Regions from separate parts of the Williamsia phyllosphaerae genome, predicted to be linked through region 2. Evidence: riboswitches for the same ligand, from Rfam matches in the RefSeq annotation. Region 2 holds a riboswitch; the other holds the start of a gene.
The links. A riboswitch is a leader RNA that binds a small molecule or an ion and turns the genes downstream of it on or off. The one in region 2 is predicted to bind S-adenosylmethionine.
Positions count from the first base shown of each region.

Region 1: another riboswitch for S-adenosylmethionine. It lies ahead of IEV93_RS08070 (aminotransferase class V-fold PLP-dependent enzyme); the one in region 2 lies ahead of IEV93_RS14745 (bifunctional o-acetylhomoserine/o-acetylserine sulfhydrylase).

Region 1 covers NZ_BMCS01000001.1:1,706,568-1,715,866, forward strand. Annotated here, with positions in the region: gene IEV93_RS08050 (rhodanese-like domain-containing protein) at 1-45, shown strand, start outside; gene IEV93_RS08055 (O-succinylhomoserine sulfhydrylase) at 56-1,264, shown strand; gene IEV93_RS08060 (DedA family protein) at 1,290-1,916, shown strand; gene IEV93_RS08065 (isochorismate synthase) at 2,003-3,103, opposite strand; SAM riboswitch class IV at 3,245-3,361, shown strand; gene IEV93_RS08070 (aminotransferase class V-fold PLP-dependent enzyme) at 3,402-4,733, shown strand; gene IEV93_RS08075 (hypothetical protein) at 4,730-5,197, shown strand; gene IEV93_RS08080 (HNH endonuclease signature motif containing protein) at 5,198-6,787, opposite strand; gene alc (allantoicase) at 6,887-7,891, opposite strand; gene IEV93_RS08090 (MarR family winged helix-turn-helix transcriptional regulator) at 8,099-8,596, shown strand; gene IEV93_RS08095 (MDR family MFS transporter) at 8,593-9,299, shown strand, end outside.
Region 2 covers NZ_BMCS01000002.1:178,633-187,931, reverse strand. Annotated here, with positions in the region: gene IEV93_RS14785 (reverse transcriptase family protein) at 1-5, shown strand, start outside; gene IEV93_RS14780 (tRNA (cytidine(34)-2'-O)-methyltransferase) at 24-488, opposite strand; gene IEV93_RS14775 (rhomboid-like protein) at 568-1,347, shown strand; gene IEV93_RS14770 (pentapeptide repeat-containing protein) at 1,344-1,934, shown strand; gene IEV93_RS14765 (bifunctional methylenetetrahydrofolate dehydrogenase/methenyltetrahydrofolate cyclohydrolase) at 1,961-2,833, shown strand; gene IEV93_RS14760 (DUF3017 domain-containing protein) at 2,830-3,171, shown strand; gene IEV93_RS14755 (Hsp70 family protein) at 3,282-4,715, shown strand; gene metX (homoserine O-acetyltransferase MetX) at 4,741-5,898, opposite strand; gene IEV93_RS14745 (bifunctional o-acetylhomoserine/o-acetylserine sulfhydrylase) at 5,901-7,238, opposite strand; SAM riboswitch class IV at 7,299-7,427, opposite strand; gene IEV93_RS14740 (PE-PPE domain-containing protein) at 7,711-9,192, shown strand.

The sequences.
Region 1 (9,299 bases), on a different contig from region 2:
GTCGTCGGTTGGAAGGCGCAGGGGCTGCCCTGGCGTCAGTCGTGACTGCGCGGTCATCGTGATTCCGCAGGGCCGCGACCTCCCACCCGGCGTCTCCCCGGAGACGATCGGCGTCCGTGGCGGTCTCATGCGTTCCGGATTCGACGAGACGTCGGAGGCGATGTTCCTCAACTCGGGGTACGTCTACTCCTCGGCCGCCGCGGCCGAACGGGCGTTCACCGGCGAGGACCAGCGTTTCGTCTACTCCCGGTACGGCAATCCGACGGTCGCCATGTTCCAGGAGCGTCTGCGTCTGCTCGACGGCGCCGAGGCGTGTTTCGCCACCGCCAGCGGGATGGCCGCCGTGTTCGTGTCGTTGGGCGCGCTGCTGAAGGCCGGTGACCGGTTGGTCGCCGCCCGCAGCCTGTTCGGGTCGTGCTTCGTGGTGTGTAACGAGATCCTGCCGCGCTGGGGTGTCGAGACCGTCTTCGTCGACGGGGAGGACCTCTCGCAGTGGGAGGAGGCGCTGTCGGTGCCGACCACGGCGGTGTTCTTCGAGACGCCGTCGAACCCGATGCAGTCGCTCGTCGACGTCGCGAAGGTGTCGGAGCTCGCCCACGCGGCCGGTGCACAGGTGGTGTTGGACAACGTCTTCGCGACGCCGCTGCTGCAGCGCGGGTTCGAACTCGGAGCCGACGTCGTGGTCTATTCCGGCACCAAGCACATCGACGGCCAGGGTCGGGTGATGGGCGGCGCGGTACTCGGTTCCAAGGAGTACATCGACGGCCCGGTGCAGACCCTGATGCGGCACACCGGTCCTGCCATGAGTCCGTTCAACGCGTGGACGCTCCTCAAGGGGCTCGAGACGCTGCGCCTTCGGGTCGACGCCTCGACCGCCTCCGCGTTGCGGATCGCGCAGTTCCTCGAGGACGACCCGCGGGTCAAATGGGTGAAATACCCGTTCCTGCAGTCACATCCGCAGTACGAGCTCGCTCGTGGGCAGATGACCGGTGGCGGCACGGTGGTCACGTTCGAACTCAACGACCGCGACGACGTCACCGGCAAACTGCGCGCGTTCGAGGTGCTCGACAAGCTCGCGATCGTCGACATCTCCAACAATCTGGGTGACGCGAAGTCGCTGATCACCCACCCCGCGACCACGACCCATCGGGCGATGGGGCCCGACGGGCGCGCCGCGATCGGACTCTCGGACAGCGTCGTCCGACTCTCGGTGGGCCTGGAGGGCGTCGAGGATCTCGTCGGCGACCTGAACCAGGCCCTGTAGCCGGGAGGCCGCGGCGGTGCAGTCGGTGATCGATTGGTTGATCGGCGTCATCGAGACGACTCCGCCATGGGTGGTCTACCTGCTGGTGTGGACGTTGGTCTACACCGAGTCGGCCGCGCTGCTCGGGCTGATCCTGCCCGGCGAGACCGCCCTGCTGACCGGCGGTGTCGCGGCCGCGATCGGATCGACCAACGTCGGCTGGCTGATCGCGGGCGCGTGCGTCGCCGCGATCGCCGGCGACGCAACGGGTTTCACGCTCGGACGGCACTTCGGGCCGCGGGTGGTCAACTCCCGGTTCGGCCGGAGGATCGGTGCGCAACGGTGGGACAAGGTGTCGCGCGCGGTCAAACACCGGGGGATCCCGGCGGTCATCGCCGCGCGCTGGATCGGGTACGTCCGCACCCTGACGCCGTTCGTCGCGGGGATGTCGCGGATGCCGGTGAAGCTCTACCTCACCGCCAACGTGATCGGTGGGTTGGTCTGGGTCATCGCGGTCGGGATGCTCGGCTACCTCGTCGGCGCCGCGGTCGGTGCGCGGTTGCTGCTCTACGGCGGCCTGATCGTCGGTGTGCTGGTCCTGCTCTACTTCGCGGTCGCCTGGTGGCGCGAGCGGCGCCGCAACGCGGCCGTCCCGGTCGACGAGACCGTCTGACCGCCAGTTGGGCACGTAACCCCGCCAGTTGGGCACGTAACTCCGTCAGTTGGGCACCTGAATGCGCCAGTTGGGCACGGACCAGGTCAGGTGAGCAGGTCGGGGCAGCCCAGTGCTCGCAGTACCGTGGCGAACTTCGCGGACGTCTCGGCCAACTCCTCCGCCGGATCCGACTGCGCGACGATGCCGCCGCCCGACCACGCTCGGATCGTCCGTCGGTCGGCGAACACCTCCGCACATCGGATGCTGACCATCCACTCGCCGTCGCCGTCGGTGTCGCACCACCCGACCGCGCCCGCATAGAAACCACGCGGTTCCTCGGTTTCGAGGATCATCGTGCGCGCGGCCTCGGTCGGGGTGCCGCAGATCGCGGGGGTCGGGTGGAGCTGCATCGCCAGATCGAGCGACGTCACGTCCGGGTCGCGCAACACCCCCTCGATCGGCGTCGCGAGATGCCACATCTCGCCGGTGCTCAACAGGATCGGCTCGTCGGGCACCGACAACGTCGTGCACAGCGGAGCCAGCACCGACGTCAGATAGGCGACCACGATCTGGTGTTCGTAATGGTCCTTGGCCGACGCCAACAGTGCCGCCGCCCGAGCCGCGTCGACGTCGGGATCGTCAGAGCGGGGAGCCGACCCGGCGTAGGGCCGGCACGTCACACGGTCACCGATCTTGCGCACCAACGACTCCGGGCTCGCGCCCACCAGGGTGTGTCCGGCGAAACCTGCGCCTGCCGGGGTGAGGTCGACGCGAAAACCGTTGTGCTCGTGGTTGCCGGCGGCCAGCGCGGCGACCAACTCGTCGATGTCGACATCGACGTCCGCCCGCATCTCGATCGACCGCGCGAGCACCACCTTGTCGGCCGCGCCGGCGACGATGCGGTCGATGACGGCCGCGACCCGCTCGCGGTGTACCTCCGGCGTGGGAACCGAGGCGGTCAGCGTCATCGGCACCGACAACGGCTCGGCGTCGGGCAGCGACGGATCGCCGTGCTCGAGACCATCGACCGCGACGAGTGCGTCGGGCGCGGCGGTGTCGAACGACAACGCACCGACCACCGCCATCGGGCGACCAGACGCGCGCCCCGCGGCGATCGCAGCGACGGCGTCGGCCGCAGAGGAGAACTGCGCCGTGGGCGCGCCCGCGCGGACCGATCCATGTGGTCGGGACAGGTGGAAGGACACACGGTCAACGCTACCCGGGGGGTTTGCGATCACCGTGACCGCAATTCCGCCCACGACGCCGCTCGGAATGGGCACGTGGAATGTGTCACACGCCACACCTCGATTGACACCCCCGATGGTCGGCGAGCATCCTTATGCCCAGGTCATGAGTATCAGCGCACAGCCCCGGCTTGCTGATCGGCAACCCTCCAACCGCGGTGGGGTGCTCCGGGTGACGACCAGGCACACGTACGAGACCGGCGTGTGCAAGCGCGGACTCCTCGCGAGTCCCACACGACTCGAGAGGACTGCCACTTCCATGACTGCTGTAGCCCCCACCCCGATCACGTTCCCGCGGGCCGACACTTTCTTCGAACCCGTCCGCGTGCAACGGACCGCTCCGGCCGGGCCCGGACCGATCGCCGACCTGGTGGGTGCGGACATCACCACCGCGCTCGACGGCGACGAACGTTCGGTCCGCTACGTCAACCTCGACTACGCGGCCAGCGCACCGGCGCTGTCGGTCGTGGCCGCCGAGATCGGCCAGGCCCTGCCTCAGTACGCCAGCGTCCACCGCGGGGCCGGGTACCTGTCGCAGCTGACCACCGATCGGTACGAGAAGGCGCGGGTGTCGGTGCGTCGGTTCGTCCGGGCCCGCGCCGACGACCACGTGATCTTCACCCGCAACACCACCGACGCGATCAACCTGCTCGCGGGCGCAACCCCCGGCGACACCGTTGTCCTCGACATCGAGCACCATGCGAATCTGTTGCCCTGGAAGCGATCCGGGGCCCGCGTGGTCACCTGTCGGCCGACGCTCGCCGAGACGATCACCGCCCTGTCGGAGGAACTCCAGCGCTCTCCCGCGGCGCTGCTGGCCGTGACCGGCGCGTCCAACGTCACCGGTGAGGTACTCCCACTGACCACCCTCGCCGACATCGCGCACAGCGCCGGCGCCCGCATCCTGGTCGACGCCGCGCAACTCGCCCCGCACCGCGCGCTGAACATGGTCAGCCACGGCATCGACTACCTCGTGTTCTCCGGTCACAAGCTCTACGCACCGTTCGGGTGCGGCGTGCTGGCCGGACGCGGCGACTGGCTCGACTCGGCCGAGCCGTACCTCGCGGGCGGGGGAGCCACCGTCGACGTCCGCGGATTCGACACCGCAGTCGACGACGGTTCCGACACCGACGTGCAGTGGGCCACCGGCCCGGCGCGTCACGAGGCCGGTACCCCGAATGTGCTCGGCGCGGTCGCGATCGCCGCGGCATGCGACGCGATCACCGACCTCGGCCACGAGCGGATCGGTCTGCACGAGCACGCTCTGCGCTGCCGCCTCGACGCCGGCCTCGACTCGATCTCCGGGGTCGAACCACTGTCGATCTGGTCCGACGCCTCCGACCGGGTGGGCATCGCCGCGTTCTGCATCGCGGGGCGGACGCCGCGTGCGGTCGCCGAGTTCCTCAACGACTCCCACGGAATCGGCGTCCGCGATGGACGGTTCTGCGCCCATCCGTTGTTGAACCGTCTGGGTCACCCCGAGGGGGCGGTCCGCGTCAGCTTCGGCCTCGGAACCGGCGCCGACGACATCGACCGACTCCTCTACGCACTGCGGCACCTCACCGCGACAGCATCGGAAGGCTCCAGATGACCACCACCGCCCGGCTCCGCCCCGAACTGACCGTCGCGATCGACGGTGAACATCACCCCATCGCGTGGAGCGGCCCGCGTCCGGTCGATGCCCATCCCGCCCGCGTCGTGCGCATCCGTCGTTCGACGCTGAGCGAGTCGATCCGGGAACGGGCCCGCCTGCGTGCCGACGCCGCCGACGACCCGGCCGATCTAGTGGTCGCCCTCGAGGTGGAGGCGCTCATCGCGCCCGAGGCCTCCACGGCCCGCGCCGAACTGCTGCGTCGCGGCGAGACCCTGACGTCGGACACCCTGCGTTACGTCGGCACCCCCAACGGTCTGCGCACGCTGATCGAGGACCTCTACGTCGCCGAGGTCGCCGACGCCGTGATCATCACGCCGATCGACGGCCTGGCCACCGCGGTGCTGGTGGTCGACGAGGTGCTGCCGCGGCTGCGCGAGTCCTCGGCACGCCGCGCCGCCTGATCAGAACGGTGGGGGTGGTTCTGCCTCCCGGTTGTGTTCGATGAGTCGTGCGTGAGCATCTCGCTGCCGTGTTCGTAGGGCGTCGAGGTGTCGGCGGGCGGGGTGGTCGGTGGGTGATGGTGGCGACCGCAGTGCGGTGAACAGGTCGGTGCCGGTGTAGGCGTTGCCGAGGAACATGTGGCCGGTGGGGGATTGGAAGAACACGGTCCCCATCTCGTCCTGGTGGTCGCGCCAGGCGGTGAAGGTCTTGATGCGGTGGTGAAATCGGCACAGGGGTTTGAGGTTTGTGCGCGTGGTGCGGCCGCCTGTGCTGAACGGGTCGGTGTGGTCGAGATCGGTGTGCCATGCGGGGGCGCTGCATCCGGGGAAGGTGCAGCACAATTCGCCGGCGCGGATCAGCGCCTGGAGTTTCTTGCTGGGTCGGTAGCCGGTGGCGTCCGGTGTGGGTGGTTCGGGGCGGATGAACTCGCGTTCTGCCTGGGCGAGGAGTGAGCGCATGGTGTCGGCGTCGATGATGCCGTTGCCGTCGAGGAAGCCGGGGTCGTCGTCGAGGCCGAGCAGCGTCGACAGGTTGACCACGATGTGGAAGGTGGGTCGGGCGGCCGTGTCGCAGTGGCACTCGCATGTGTGGGTCGCCGCGTGCTCGGGGCCGGACTCCTCGTCGGCCGTGGGGGCGTCTGTCGTGGTGGCGGGCTGAACCTGCTCGGGTTCGGCTGTGGTGGTGCAGTCGTCGCATTCGCACGGGAGGTGGAGTCGGCCGCGGGACAGGGCGACCAACGCGTCGGCGCGACGCTGGTCGAGGGTCCGGGGATCGCTGCTGTGGGGTTCGTCGGACATGACGGTCAGCCGTGCGTCGAACTCGGCGGCGGACTCCATCGGTAGGGATGCGCTGAGCCGTGATTGGCCGGGTGCGTGGTGGTCGGGGCGGACGGAGACCTTGCGGTCGGCGGCGGCGCGGGCGCGGCGACGTAGCAGTGCGTCGGAGTCGATCTGGGCGATGATGGCGTCGACCATCACGGTGAACCGCGCTCGTGACATCGGTGGGCGGGCGAAGATTGCCTGCGCGAGATGGGCGTCGACGTCGGCGATGGTCTCCGACGAGCACAACCGGGTGCGGGAGACGGCGACGAGGAACGTGGCCAGGTCGATCCGGCCGACGGCGAGGGCGTGGCCGGTCAGTGGAAGGCGATGGCGGAGATCGGCGCCGGCGGTGATGATCTCGCGGGCGCGTGCCGGCGGCAGGTTCAGCACGGCTCCGACCTCGGCGACCGCGCGTTGTAGGCCGTCGGGCCCGAAGTCGGCGCGTGGACCGCACCCGAGTCGAGCCGCATCCGTCCGGTCGGCGAGATCGGCCATCGAGGACGCCTCACCGGAATCGACCCCGGCGATCTCGCTGAGGTGGTCTTCCTCGCGTTCGTCGTGGATCAGGCTGGCGGCCTGCAACATCCGGTAGTCCGCGGAGGCGTGGACTGCGCGACAGTGCGCCAGGATCTCGATCAGCTCAGCCGCGGTGTGGCCCTCGTCGGCAGCGAGTTGCGACACCAACGGCACACCGGTCTCGGGTGCGGGGGTGGTGGTCGCGATGGCCATTAATCGAACATACATTCGAGTACCGACAAAGTGAACGGGTGGCGAGCGAACCTGTGGATAGTCGTGTCGTCCTACCGCTACGCGCCACCACGTGACACGTCAGTTGTCGCCCGACGACCAGCGTCGGTCGACCTCGTCCCGTCCTGCGTCGGTGAGCGCGCCGAACAGTCGGAACCGCGCCATGCCCCCGTCGGGATAGATGTCCACCCGGGCCTCGGTCATCGGGCCGACGCCCTCGACGACGAAGCGGTGACGTGTGTCGGGTTGCAGCACAGTGTGTTCGAGCACGTCGAACCACTCGCCGCCGGCGTTACGCCCCTGCACGCGGGCCGCCCCGGGCGCATTGCCGAGGAAGTAACTGGTGTCGAGTTCGACGAGACCGGGGACGCCCTCGTCGGCCAGACGTACCTGCACCCAGTCGTTGGCGTCGTCGCGGCGCCGGGAGGTCTCCCATCCCTCGCCCATCGACCGCGCGCGACCGGGCATCAACAGGTTGTTCGGTGAGCCGTAGAACATGTTGGAACAGTCGGTGATCATCCCGCCGTTCTCGAGTGCGGCCAGGTCGAAACTGCCGTGCCCCAGCATGGCCGGGTCGGGGACGCCACGGCCGTGCACGCGGAGCCGGGCGACACCGCCGTCGGGATAGATGGACAACCGGACGTGGGTGAACAAGTCCGTCGACTCGACCGCGAACGGATTGTGCCGGTCGCCGCCGACCTCGCTGCGCTCGACGATGGTCTGCCACTGCGCGGAGTTCGCGACCTCGTCGGCGCTCGGGTGGCCTTCGACGGTCGCGGCCTCGACCGAGACGGTGGGCGGGTAGTTGCCGACGAACCACGAGGTGTCCACGACGACGCCGTGGATGATCCCGGGGACGCCCAGGCGCACGATCGCCTGATCCACTGCGGTCGCCTCGGGCGCGCCACCGTCGGGGGAGCGCCGACGACGTGTCTCCCACCCGTCGTAGATCTGACCCCGGTGTCCGAACGTCGAGGGGCGGTACTCGGCCGGCGCCGGGGTGATGAGGTTCTCCACCTCGGCGAACAGGTCGTCATTGGTCCACACCGCGGCCCCACCGAGGCTTCGCAGCGCGAGGTCGGGCATCGCGACGAAGTCCGGGCGCGAGGACGGAGTGGGCGAGGAGGCGGCGGGGGTGGTCACGACACGTGAGGTTACTGACGCCGCGCGACGCCCTCGGGACGGCATGTGTCCGCGCGGCGGAAATGTCCTGTTTGCACTCGCCGCGACGCCGGGCGCATACTTGCAAGGTTCAAGTAGTTGTAACCGGAAACTCATTCGAGGTGAGAATCAATGTCGCGTCTCGCGCATGTCGACGAACTCATCGCGGTGCTCTCGCGGTACGGGCGGATCAAGGAACGGCTCGCCGTCACCAAGCTCAAGACCCCGGAAGGGATCGTCGAGACCGCGGCGTATCAGTGTATGTTCCGGCTCGCGATCGCGCCCTTGCGTTCGGGTGAGTTGGCCGAGCAGATCTTCGCCGACCCCTCCACCGTCAGCAGGCACATCGCCCACCTCGTCGACCTCGGCTACGTCCGACGCGAGGCCGATCCCCGCGACGGCCGCGCGACGATCCTGGTCCTCACCGACACGGGCAACCGTCAGGTCGAGGCCGTACGCAAGCACCGGTTGCACGCGCTCGAGGCCATGCTCGACGAGTTCTCCGACGACGAGATCGACAACCTCACCCACTTGATGTCCCGATTCGTCGATGCAGCCGAGGTGCTCGCGCACCGGGTCGACGACACCGTCACACCAGATCAACCACGACACGAAGAGGCAACACGATGAGCAGCGACGCAGCAGTGTCGGGAAAGACCGCGGCCGCGGTCGCGTCGGACACAGATCCGGGCGGTCTGAGCCACCGTCAGATCCTGACCATCATGGGCGGGTTGATGATCGGCATGTTCCTGGCCGCTCTCGACCAGACGATCGTCTCCACCGCGATCCGCACGATCGCCGATGACCTGCAGGGGTATTCGCTGCAGGCGTGGGTCACGACCGCTTACCTCATCACCTCCACGATCGTCACCCCGCTCTACGGCAAGCTCTCCGACATGTACGGCCGCAAGCCGTTCTTCATGACTGCGATCACGCTGTTCATCGTCGGCTCGCTGCTGTGTTCCACGGCGACCTCGATGTACGAGTTGGCCGGTTACCGCGCTCTGCAGGGGCTCGGTGCCGGTGGCCTGTTCTCGTTGGCGCTCACCATCATCGGCGACATCGTGCCGCCGCGGGAGCGCGCGAAGTATCAGGGTTACTTCCTCGCGGTGTTCGGGACTTCGAGCGTGCTCGGCCCGGTGCTCGGTGGTCTGTTCGCCGGTCAGCCGTCGATCCTGTGGATCACCGGCTGGCGCTGGGTGTTCCTGGTCAACGTGCCGATCGGCCTGATCGCGCTCGTCGTCGTCTACAAGGTCCTCGACTACAACCAGGTCAAGGGCGTCAAGCGCCGCATCGACTGGCTCGGAGCCGGTGCACTCGCAGTCGGTGTGGT
Region 2 (9,299 bases):
GGTGACCAGTCGCGGCGGTCGGGTCAGACGGCGCCGTCGAATCCGTTCTGACGCCAGGCCTCGTACATGACGATGCTCGCGGCGTTGGCGAGGTTCAGCGACCTGCGGCCGGCCAACATGGGGATGCGCAGCCGCTCGCTGACGTGCGGATCGGCGAGCACCTCGGCCGACAATCCAGTCGGCTCCGGTCCGAACAGCAACACATCGCCTGGTCGGTACGCCACCTCCGTGTGGAACTTCTCGGCATGTGCGGTGAACGCGTAGACCCGCTCGGGGGCCAGTGCTGCCCAGGCGGCCGCGAGATCGGCGTGGACGGTCACCGACGCCATCTCGTGGTAGTCCAGTCCCGCACGCTTGACCTTCGCCTCGGTCAGGTCGAAACCCATGGGTTCGACCAGGTGGAGTTCGCAGCCGGTGTTGGCCGCCAACCGGATCGCGTTGCCCGTATTGGGTGGTATGCGGGGCTCATGGAACAAAAGTCGGAACACAGGCGTCTACATTGCCTGACCACCCGTCATGTTCGGGTGCGCAGGGCAGGGATCGGGCGATCCCGAAAGGCAGAAGACGATGATCGGTGTGTCACGCGCGGGCGCGACCGCCACATGGCGCTACGTGCGATCCGCTCCGGGCACCTTCATCTGGCTGGCCATCCTGTTCGTCACCACGGTCATCGCGCACCGCGTCGGACACGACCAGCTCACCGACATCCTGCGGAACCGTTCGACGAACCTGCGCCACCTGATGCACGATCCGCTGCCCAGCCTGTTCCGCAGCGCCTTCTGGATCGACGGGAACGGGTGGTTCGTCTACGTACTGCCGTACGTGCTCATCCACGCCACCATCGAACGGTGGCTCGGTACGGCCCGCTGGCTGGCGGTCGTCGTCATCGCCCACGTCGGCGCCACCTACATCAGCCAGTCGGTCCTGCTGTGGGCGATCAACACCGGCCACGCGCCGCAGAGCGACCTCAACGTCATCGACATCGGCGTCAGCTACGGACTCGCCGGTGTGGCCGGGATCCTGGTCTACCGACTCCGCGGACCCTGGCGGTACGGATACCTCGCCGCGCTGCTGGTGGTCGCGGCGACGCCGGTCGTCTGGCCGTTGGTCAACGGCAGCCACGGGACCTTCACCGACATCGGACACCTCTGCGCCGTCCTGATCGGGCTGCTCTGCTACCCGCTGACCCGACTGGGTCGCGCGACGCCGCTGCGCGTCGAACTGCCCCCGGTGTCCGCGCACATCGTCGAGCGGACGGTCAGCCTGCCGCCGGTCTCGCCGCACCTGCTCGAGCGGACACTGTCGCGCGACACGGTGTCGACGCCTCGTGATGCACTGGGGACGTGACCGACCACATCGACGAATCGTTCGACGAAGCCGACCTGAGCGAACGACAGTTCTCCCACGACACGTTCGAGAACTGCACCTTCCGGGACGCTGATCTGCGCGAACTGATCACCGACACCGTCGTGTTCACCGACTGTGACTTCTCCGGGGCCAACCTCGCCGACTCGCGGCACCGCCAGAGCGCGTTCCGCAACTGCACGTTCCGACGCAGTCCGATGCCCGCCGCGGTCTTCTCCGACTGCAGCCTGATGGGCTCGGCGATCTCCGAGTCGACGATGCGGGCGGTGACAATGACCGATTGCGACCTCACGCTGGTGTCCCTGGGTGGCCTGAAGATCCACAAGCCCGTCCTCCGTGGGTCTCGTCTGCGCGAGGTCAACCTGTCGGGGACGACCCTCGTCGACGCCGATCTGACGGGCGTCGACCTGTCGGGGGCCCGGGCGGTCGGGACGACGGTGTCCGGCTCGGATCTGCGGGGTGCGCGCGTCGACGCGACGTTCTGGCTGCAGGCGACGGTCACCGAGACCACCGTCGACCCGGCGCACGCCGTGGATTTCGCGGTGGCGCACGGGCTGAGGTTGGGCTAGCAGGCGCGGTCGGGGACACTGGACCGGTGACTGCGACTGCACTCGACGGCAAGGCCACCCGCGACGAGATCTTCGTCGATCTGACCGAACGGGTGCGTGCACTCGGCGAGGCGGGCATCGCGCCCGGCCTCGGGACGGTCCTCGTGGGCGACGACCCGGGATCCCAGGCCTACGTGCGCGGAAAGCACTCCGACTGCGCCAAGGTCGGCATCGCCTCGCTCCGACGTGACCTGCCCGCCGACACCACCACCGAGCAGCTCAACGCCGTCATCGACGAACTCAACGCCGATCCCGCGTGCACCGGCTACATCGTCCAGCTCCCGCTGCCCGCGCACCTCGACGACAACGCCGCACTCGAGCGCATCGCCCCCGAGAAGGACGCCGACGGTCTGCACCCGATCAACCTCGGACGGTTGGTCCTCGGCACGGAGTCGACGCTGCCGTGCACCCCGCGCGGCGTCGTCCACCTGCTCCGTCGCTACGACGTCCCCCTCGCCGGCGCCCGCGTCGTCGTGGTCGGCCGCGGCGTCACCATCGGCCGCCCCATCGGCCTCCTGCTGACCCGACGCAGCGAGAACGCGACGGTCACGTTGTGCCACACCGGAACCGCCGACCTCGCCTCAGAGGTGTCGCGCGCCGACATCGTCGTCGCGGCCGCCGGTGTCCCGCACCTGATCACCGCCGACATGGTCAAACCCGGTGCCGCGGTGCTCGACGTCGGTGTCAGCCGTACCGACGCCGGACTGGTCGGCGACGTCGCCCCGGACGTGTGGGAGGTCGCCGGGCACGTGTCGCCGAACCCCGGCGGGGTCGGGCCGCTGACCCGGGCTTTCCTGCTCGTCAACGTCGTGGAGCGCGCGGAGAAGCAGTTGGCCGCGCAGCGCGCGCAGGCCCGATGACCGCCGACCGCCCGTCGGACACCGATCGACGCGATGCCGCGGTCGCGTTCCAGCGTGCCCGACGGGTCCGCGCGTTCGTGGTGCAGATCCCGTTCGCCATCGTCCTGATCTTCGTCGCGGTGGCCGTGGTGTTCCTGGTGCTCGACCGCTGGCGACGCGGCGCGTTCGTCTTCGGCGCCGGAGCGGTGCTCGCCGCGCTGCTCCGCGCCGTGCTGCCCACCTCGCGCGTGGGACTGCTGCAGGTCCGCAGTCGGGTGTTCGATGTCGGGGCGATGGCCGCTGCGGGTGCGGCGATCCTCTGGCTGGCCACCTCGATCGACCCCCTCGGAACCGACTGAGGTCCTGGTCACGGCAAAAAGGTTGGTGCTCGCCGTGACCGAACTGTTACCGTTGTACCCATATGACTTCCGGTCCTGCTACCACCCTTGGCGTCTCTGCCGGTAACGGCATGATCCACTGTGCCCTCGTCACGGTGGACGACGGGGGTCGGCGGTCGGTCGATTCACGGGTCATCGACGTCGACCCCACCGACCGGTTCGATCGTGCCGGACGGGTCAACTCCGGCATCGACCTGATGCTCGACCGTGCACGCAGCAACGGTACGGCGGTGGGTTCGATCGGCGTGGCCTGTCGCACCACAGCCCAGGGTCGCGAGATCGCCTCCCGGGGCGCCGGTCCGCGTCGCCAGATCCACCTCGTGGGCGACGCCGAGTCGGTGGCACGTGCGCTCGCCGAATCCGGCGAGATAGCAGCGCATCCCGACGTCGTCGTCGTCGACTGCGGCGACACCGGCGTGACCATGTTCCGTCTCGACACCTCATCCGGGGCGATCTCGGACATCACCCGCTCGACCGCCGTGTCCGGGTTCGCCCTCGACGCCGCGCTGGCCGATCAGGTGGCCGCCCAGACCAGCCCGATGACGTCGCGGGCCGGGTGGGCCGCGCTCGTCTCGGGCTGCCGTACGGCCAAAGAAGATCTGTCGCAGGAGGACTCGACCACTTTCCAGGTCGCCGGGGTCGACCGGGAGATGTCGGTGTCGATGCTCGAGGCGGCGATCGCCACGATGGCCGAGAGGCTGATCACCGAGGTGACCGGGTTCGTCGACTCCGCGTCGGTGCCCGTGGTCCTCGTCGGTGGTCTCGCCAACATCCCCGCACTGCACGCCGTCGTCGAGCGCGACGGACCGACCCAGGTGATCCGCCCGGAGTCACCGGAACTGTTGTGCGCCATCGGTGCCGCCTTGCTGGCCGGGTCGGGTGGTGCGGCCCCACTGCGGCTGGCCTTCATCGGCGGTCGTCGCCACCGGGACTGGCTCTCCGCGGTCCCGCTGGCCGTCGTCGGTGCTCTGCTCGCAGGCACGATGTTGACCGTCTACGCCGTCGGAGCCGCCCTCACCGGCAACTCCTCGCCGGAGGTGCTCACCCCGTCCGGCCCGGCGTCCTCGGTGGTCGGCGAACCGGCGGTCAACGTCGCCACCGCGACCTCGGCGACGTCGATCTCGCCCACTCGTTCGGTCGCCCCGGCGGTCCCGGAGTCCTCGACGACGATCGCACCGGAGACGACGACCGAGCAGGCGCCGGTGGAGACCTTCACACCCGCGTCACCGCGGGTGCCGAATCGTCCCGGTTGGGCGACAACAGAATTGCCGACCATGCCCTCGTCGCAGGTGCCGACCTCCACGATCACGCCGGAGAACTCGGCGCCGGGTCCGAGTACACCGGCGGTGCCGGGGTCGCAGACGGGCTCGCCGAATCCGTACTCGGGATCGGTGCCGCCGCCGAAGGACGCGCCCACGCGCACACTGACGCCTTACCCCAATCCGCTGGACCGCGCCCCGAGCAGATCGGCGCCGGGGACACCCACCACCGCCCCGGTCGGCTGAGGCCCCCTGCGTCGCAGGGACCGGGTCAGCGCCGCGCGAGTTCCAGGGTGCGCTTGAGGAGATCGGCGATGGCGTCGAACTCGGTCAGGAATCCGTCGTGTCCGTTGTCGGAGTGCACGATCTGCAGTCCGCCGACGCAGCCGGGCATCTGCTCGGCCAACTCGGCCTGGGTCCGCAGCGGGTAGAGCCGATCGGAGGTGATGCCGCCGACGACCACCGGGACGTGGCACCCCTGCAGAGCCGCGCGCGTCCCGCCACGGTTGCGTCCCACGTCGTGATGGTTGAGCACCTCACTGAGCACCACATAGCTGCCGGCATCGAATCGCGCGACGAGTTTGTCGGCCTGGTGCTCGAGGTAGCTCTGTACCGCGTAGCGCCCGCCCACCAGCGGATCCTCGTCGCCCTGAGGCTCATTGGTGAAGCGGCTGTCGAGTTCGGGCTCGGAACGGTAGTACATGTGCGCGATCCGACGGGCGATGCCGAGGCCGGCGGTGGGCCGGTCGGGCGTGCCGTGGTAGTCGCCGCCGTGCCAGTGCGGATCGGCCTTGATCGCGGCGATCTGCGTTGTCTGCGTGCCGATCTGGTCGGCGGTGGCCCGCGGTCCGACGGCCAGGATCAAGGCGCTGCGCACGCGTTCGGGAAAGCCGATGACCCACTCGAGCGAACGGGCGCCGCCCATAGATCCGCCGAGAACCGCTGCCACCGAGTCGATCCCGAGCGCATCCATCAGGGCGACCTCGGCCCGGACCTGATCCAGCACGGTGATCTGCGGGAACCTCGACCCCCAGGTGTTGCCGTCGGAGTCGGGGGAGGAGGGGCCGGTGGATCCGTTGCACCCGCCGAGCACGTTGGCCGATACGACGCACCACTCGTCGGTGTCGACCGCGCACCCCGGTCCGATCAGACCGTCCCACCAGCCGGGGGAGAGTTGACCGGGACCGGCCGGGCCGGTCACGTGGCTGTCGCCGGTGAGCGCGTGCAGGGCGAGGACGACGTTGTCACGGTCGGGTGACAGACGGCCCCAGCGCTGGAACGCCATGGTGACGTCGTCGATCCGTTCGCCGTTGTCGAGCGAGATCGGACCCACGGACACGCTGGTGAGCTGCCCGTCCGGGAGGGTCTCCCAGTCGGATGTCGTCTCCGAGGGTGCAGACACCGAGAGTGCCCGTGGGTCGATGCTCACAGTTACCTGGCCGCTCCGAATCCTGTCTCCAGATCGGCGATGATGTCGTCGATCCCCTCGATGCCCACCGCGAGGCGCACCAGTCCCGGGGCCACGCCGGCGGCGAGCTGCTCCTCGGGAGCCAGCTGCGAGTGCGTGGTCGACGCCGGGTGGATGACCAGCGAGCGGACGTCGCCGATGTTGGCGACGTGGCTGTGCAGCGTCAACGCGTCGACGAAGCGCTTGCCCGCGTCCACGCCGCCGGTGATCTCGAACGCCACGATGGCGCCCTGACCCTTGGGGGCGAGCTGTTGCCCGCGCTCGTACCACCGCGACGACTGCAGGCCGGCGTAGGCCACCGACTCGACCTGAGCATGACCCTCGAGGAACTCCGCCACCTTCTGTGCGTTCGCGACGTGCCGCTCGATGCGCAGGCTCAGGGTCTCGATGCCCTGCGAGATCAGGAATGCGTTGAACGGCGAGATGGCCGCACCGGTGTCACGCAGCCACTGCACGCGGGCCTTGAGCGCGAAGGCCGGGGCGCCGAGGTCGGCGAACACCGCGCCGTGGTAGCTCGCGTCGGGCGTGGTGAACCCGGGGAACAGGTCGACTCCGTCGCGCTGATCGCGCCAGTCGAACGTGCCGCCGTCGACGATGACGCCGCCGACCGCGGTGCCGTGGCCACCGAGGTACTTGGTGGCGGAGTGCACGACGATGTCGGCGCCGTGCTCGAGCGGCTTGATCAGGTAGGGGGTGGCGACGGTGTTGTCGACGATGAGCGGGACGCCGTTCTCGTGCGCGACGCCGGACACCCCGGGGAGGTCGAGGATCTCGTTGTTGGGGTTCGAGATCGTCTCGCCGTAGAACGCCCGGGTGTTGGGCTTGACCGCGGCCCGCCACGAGTCGAGGTTCTCCGGGTCGTCGACGAAGGTGACCTCGATGCCGAACTTCGGCAGCGTGTAGTGGAAGAGGTTGTAGGTACCGCCGTAGAGGCGCGGGCTGGACACGACGTGTCCGCCGGTCTCGACGATGTTGAGGATCGAGTAGGTCTCGGCCGCCTGCCCCGACGCCACCAGCAGCGCCGCGACGCCACCCTCCAGCGCGGCGATGCGCTGCTCGACGGCATCCTGCGTCGGATTCATGATGCGGGTGTAGATGTTGCCCGGTTCGGCGAGTCCGAACAGGTCGGCCGCGTGTTGGGTGTCGCGGAACGTGTACGAGGTGGTCTGGTAGATCGGCAGTGCGCGTGCCGAGGTGGCCGCGTCCACGGTCTGGCCGGCATGGATCTGCTTGGTCTCGAAGGACCAGTTCAGAGTGGGATCCTCGGGCTCGAGGGTGCCGTCGTACGGGAGATCAGACATCTGAATGGAGCTCTCTTTCGGTCGGCCGGGCAACGGTGCCCGGTGTGGGTCCGACCTTCGGACCCGCGCTTGCCGTGGCCTCACCGCATGCGGTGGGCGTCCACAACCCGGTCAATCACCCGGAGCACCCCACCGCGGTTGGAGGGTTGCCGATCAGCAAGCCGGGGCTTGACGCTGATACTCATGACCTGGCGTCAAGGATATAACACCGGGATTTCGCCGACGGAAGGCTCTGACGCAGAGCGATCGCAACGGCGGCCCGCCTTGCGTTCGCGATGGTCCTCGGGGATCGGGTCGCCGGACCCCCGCGCGCGAGGAAAAGAATTGTTAGCGAATGCACAATGAATGCATTCATTTGCGCATTGTTCTGTGAATTATTCGTGCGTTCAAACGATTTCCGACAATGTCGTGAATCCATATTCTGAGAAACCAGGCGTGCTGGTGTCGGCACCGGACGAAAGTGGTTTCTTCAGTGAAGATCTTGCGTGCGCGACTCGCGCTCACCGTTGCGTCGGCATCGATACCGGTCGTGTTGGTGCTGTTCCAGGGCGGTGTCGCGTCCGCTGTCGAGGCCCAGAGCGCCGCCTGTCCTTCGTCGGGAAAGGTCTTCATCCTCGACGGGACCAACGACGATCCGTTGAATTACCACACCCGGGACATCGCCTCGCGCTACGAGGGATACGACGTGGAACACGTGGACTATCCGGCAAATGTGTGGCCGTTGGGTGCCACGTCCTATGCGGCGAGTGCGGCCGCCGGTCGTACCGCCGTGCACCGCGACATCGCGGCCTACCGGGCGACGCCCGGGTGTTCGGAGAGCCCGGTCGTCATCGTGGGCTACTCGCAAGGGGCAGCCATCGCCGGCGACGAGCTCCACGCGCTCGCCTCCGATCCGGACCAGGCCATCGCGACCAAGGACAGCAACGGCGCCCCGATCGTGTCCGGCGAGCTGTACTCCGATCCGCGTCGCACCGGGGACTCCCGCGGGCGCGGTGTCGAACTGTCCATGGTCGGTGTCATACCGGGGCTCGGGATGCGCGGGCCGCGTGGGCCCGGTGGCTACGGCGACATCCCGGTGCTCGACGTGTGCGTCGACGGCGACCCCATCTGCGACCTGCCCGATCCCCTCCATGATCCGGTCGGCGCCCTCGATGCGCTGCTCGCATTCGGTACGAAGCATTTCGAGTACGGCCAGTACATGAGGGACCCCGCCGCGCTGGGGCAAGGTCCTGAACCGACCGGGCCCGTCCTGCTCGCCCGACCGATGGCGATCTCGATCCTGCTCAACCGTGTCGGAGTGCACGCCCTCGACGATGTCCACTCGTACTACATCCCGCTTCGGTATCCCGAACTCGCGCGGATCCAACCGGTGCTCGCGTTCTTCCAGGCGAGGGGTCCGCAGTACCCGGAGTTGGGCCACGGGGCCACGCTTCCCGATCTGCTCACGATCGGCAGCGCGCTCCGGGGAGATCCCGCAGCACAGGCTCGGCTGCTCGTCTCCCTTCGCGGCATCGCCCGGTACCCGATTCGATTCGCGAGCGATTGGGCCGTGGTCGTCCGCGAGCGCGTAGCCGGTCGTGTGCCTGCCACCGCACCCGTTCGGGGCGCCGGGGCAAACGTCGATGTCCCGACCGCGTCCACTCCGCCTGCACTGACCTCGAACAACGGCCCGAGCCCGAGCCCGAGCCCGATACCCCCGCGCCCGATGACCCCGTCCACGCCCGGTTCCTCTCCCGGTCCGTTGCGGGCGGCGGTGAGAGAACGGCTCGGTGAAGTCCTCACGAGGTTCCGGCCGACGAAACCGTCGCCGTCGACCCCGACCACGTCCCCGGACACGGCGTCGCCCACCGCGCCGCCGACCCCCGACCGAACAACGGGCACGCCGTCGGCGGGCTCCCACTCGGACCAGTCGTCGACCACCGACGACTCCCACGGTGGCGCAGAAGCGTCCTGACCTCGGGGCGGGTGTGAAGCAACTCACCCGCATCCTCGGAATCTTTCTCACGAGGTCGACCGTTGAGGTGACTCGTGGCGCCCACCGGTGTGCGCTGCGCCCCATCG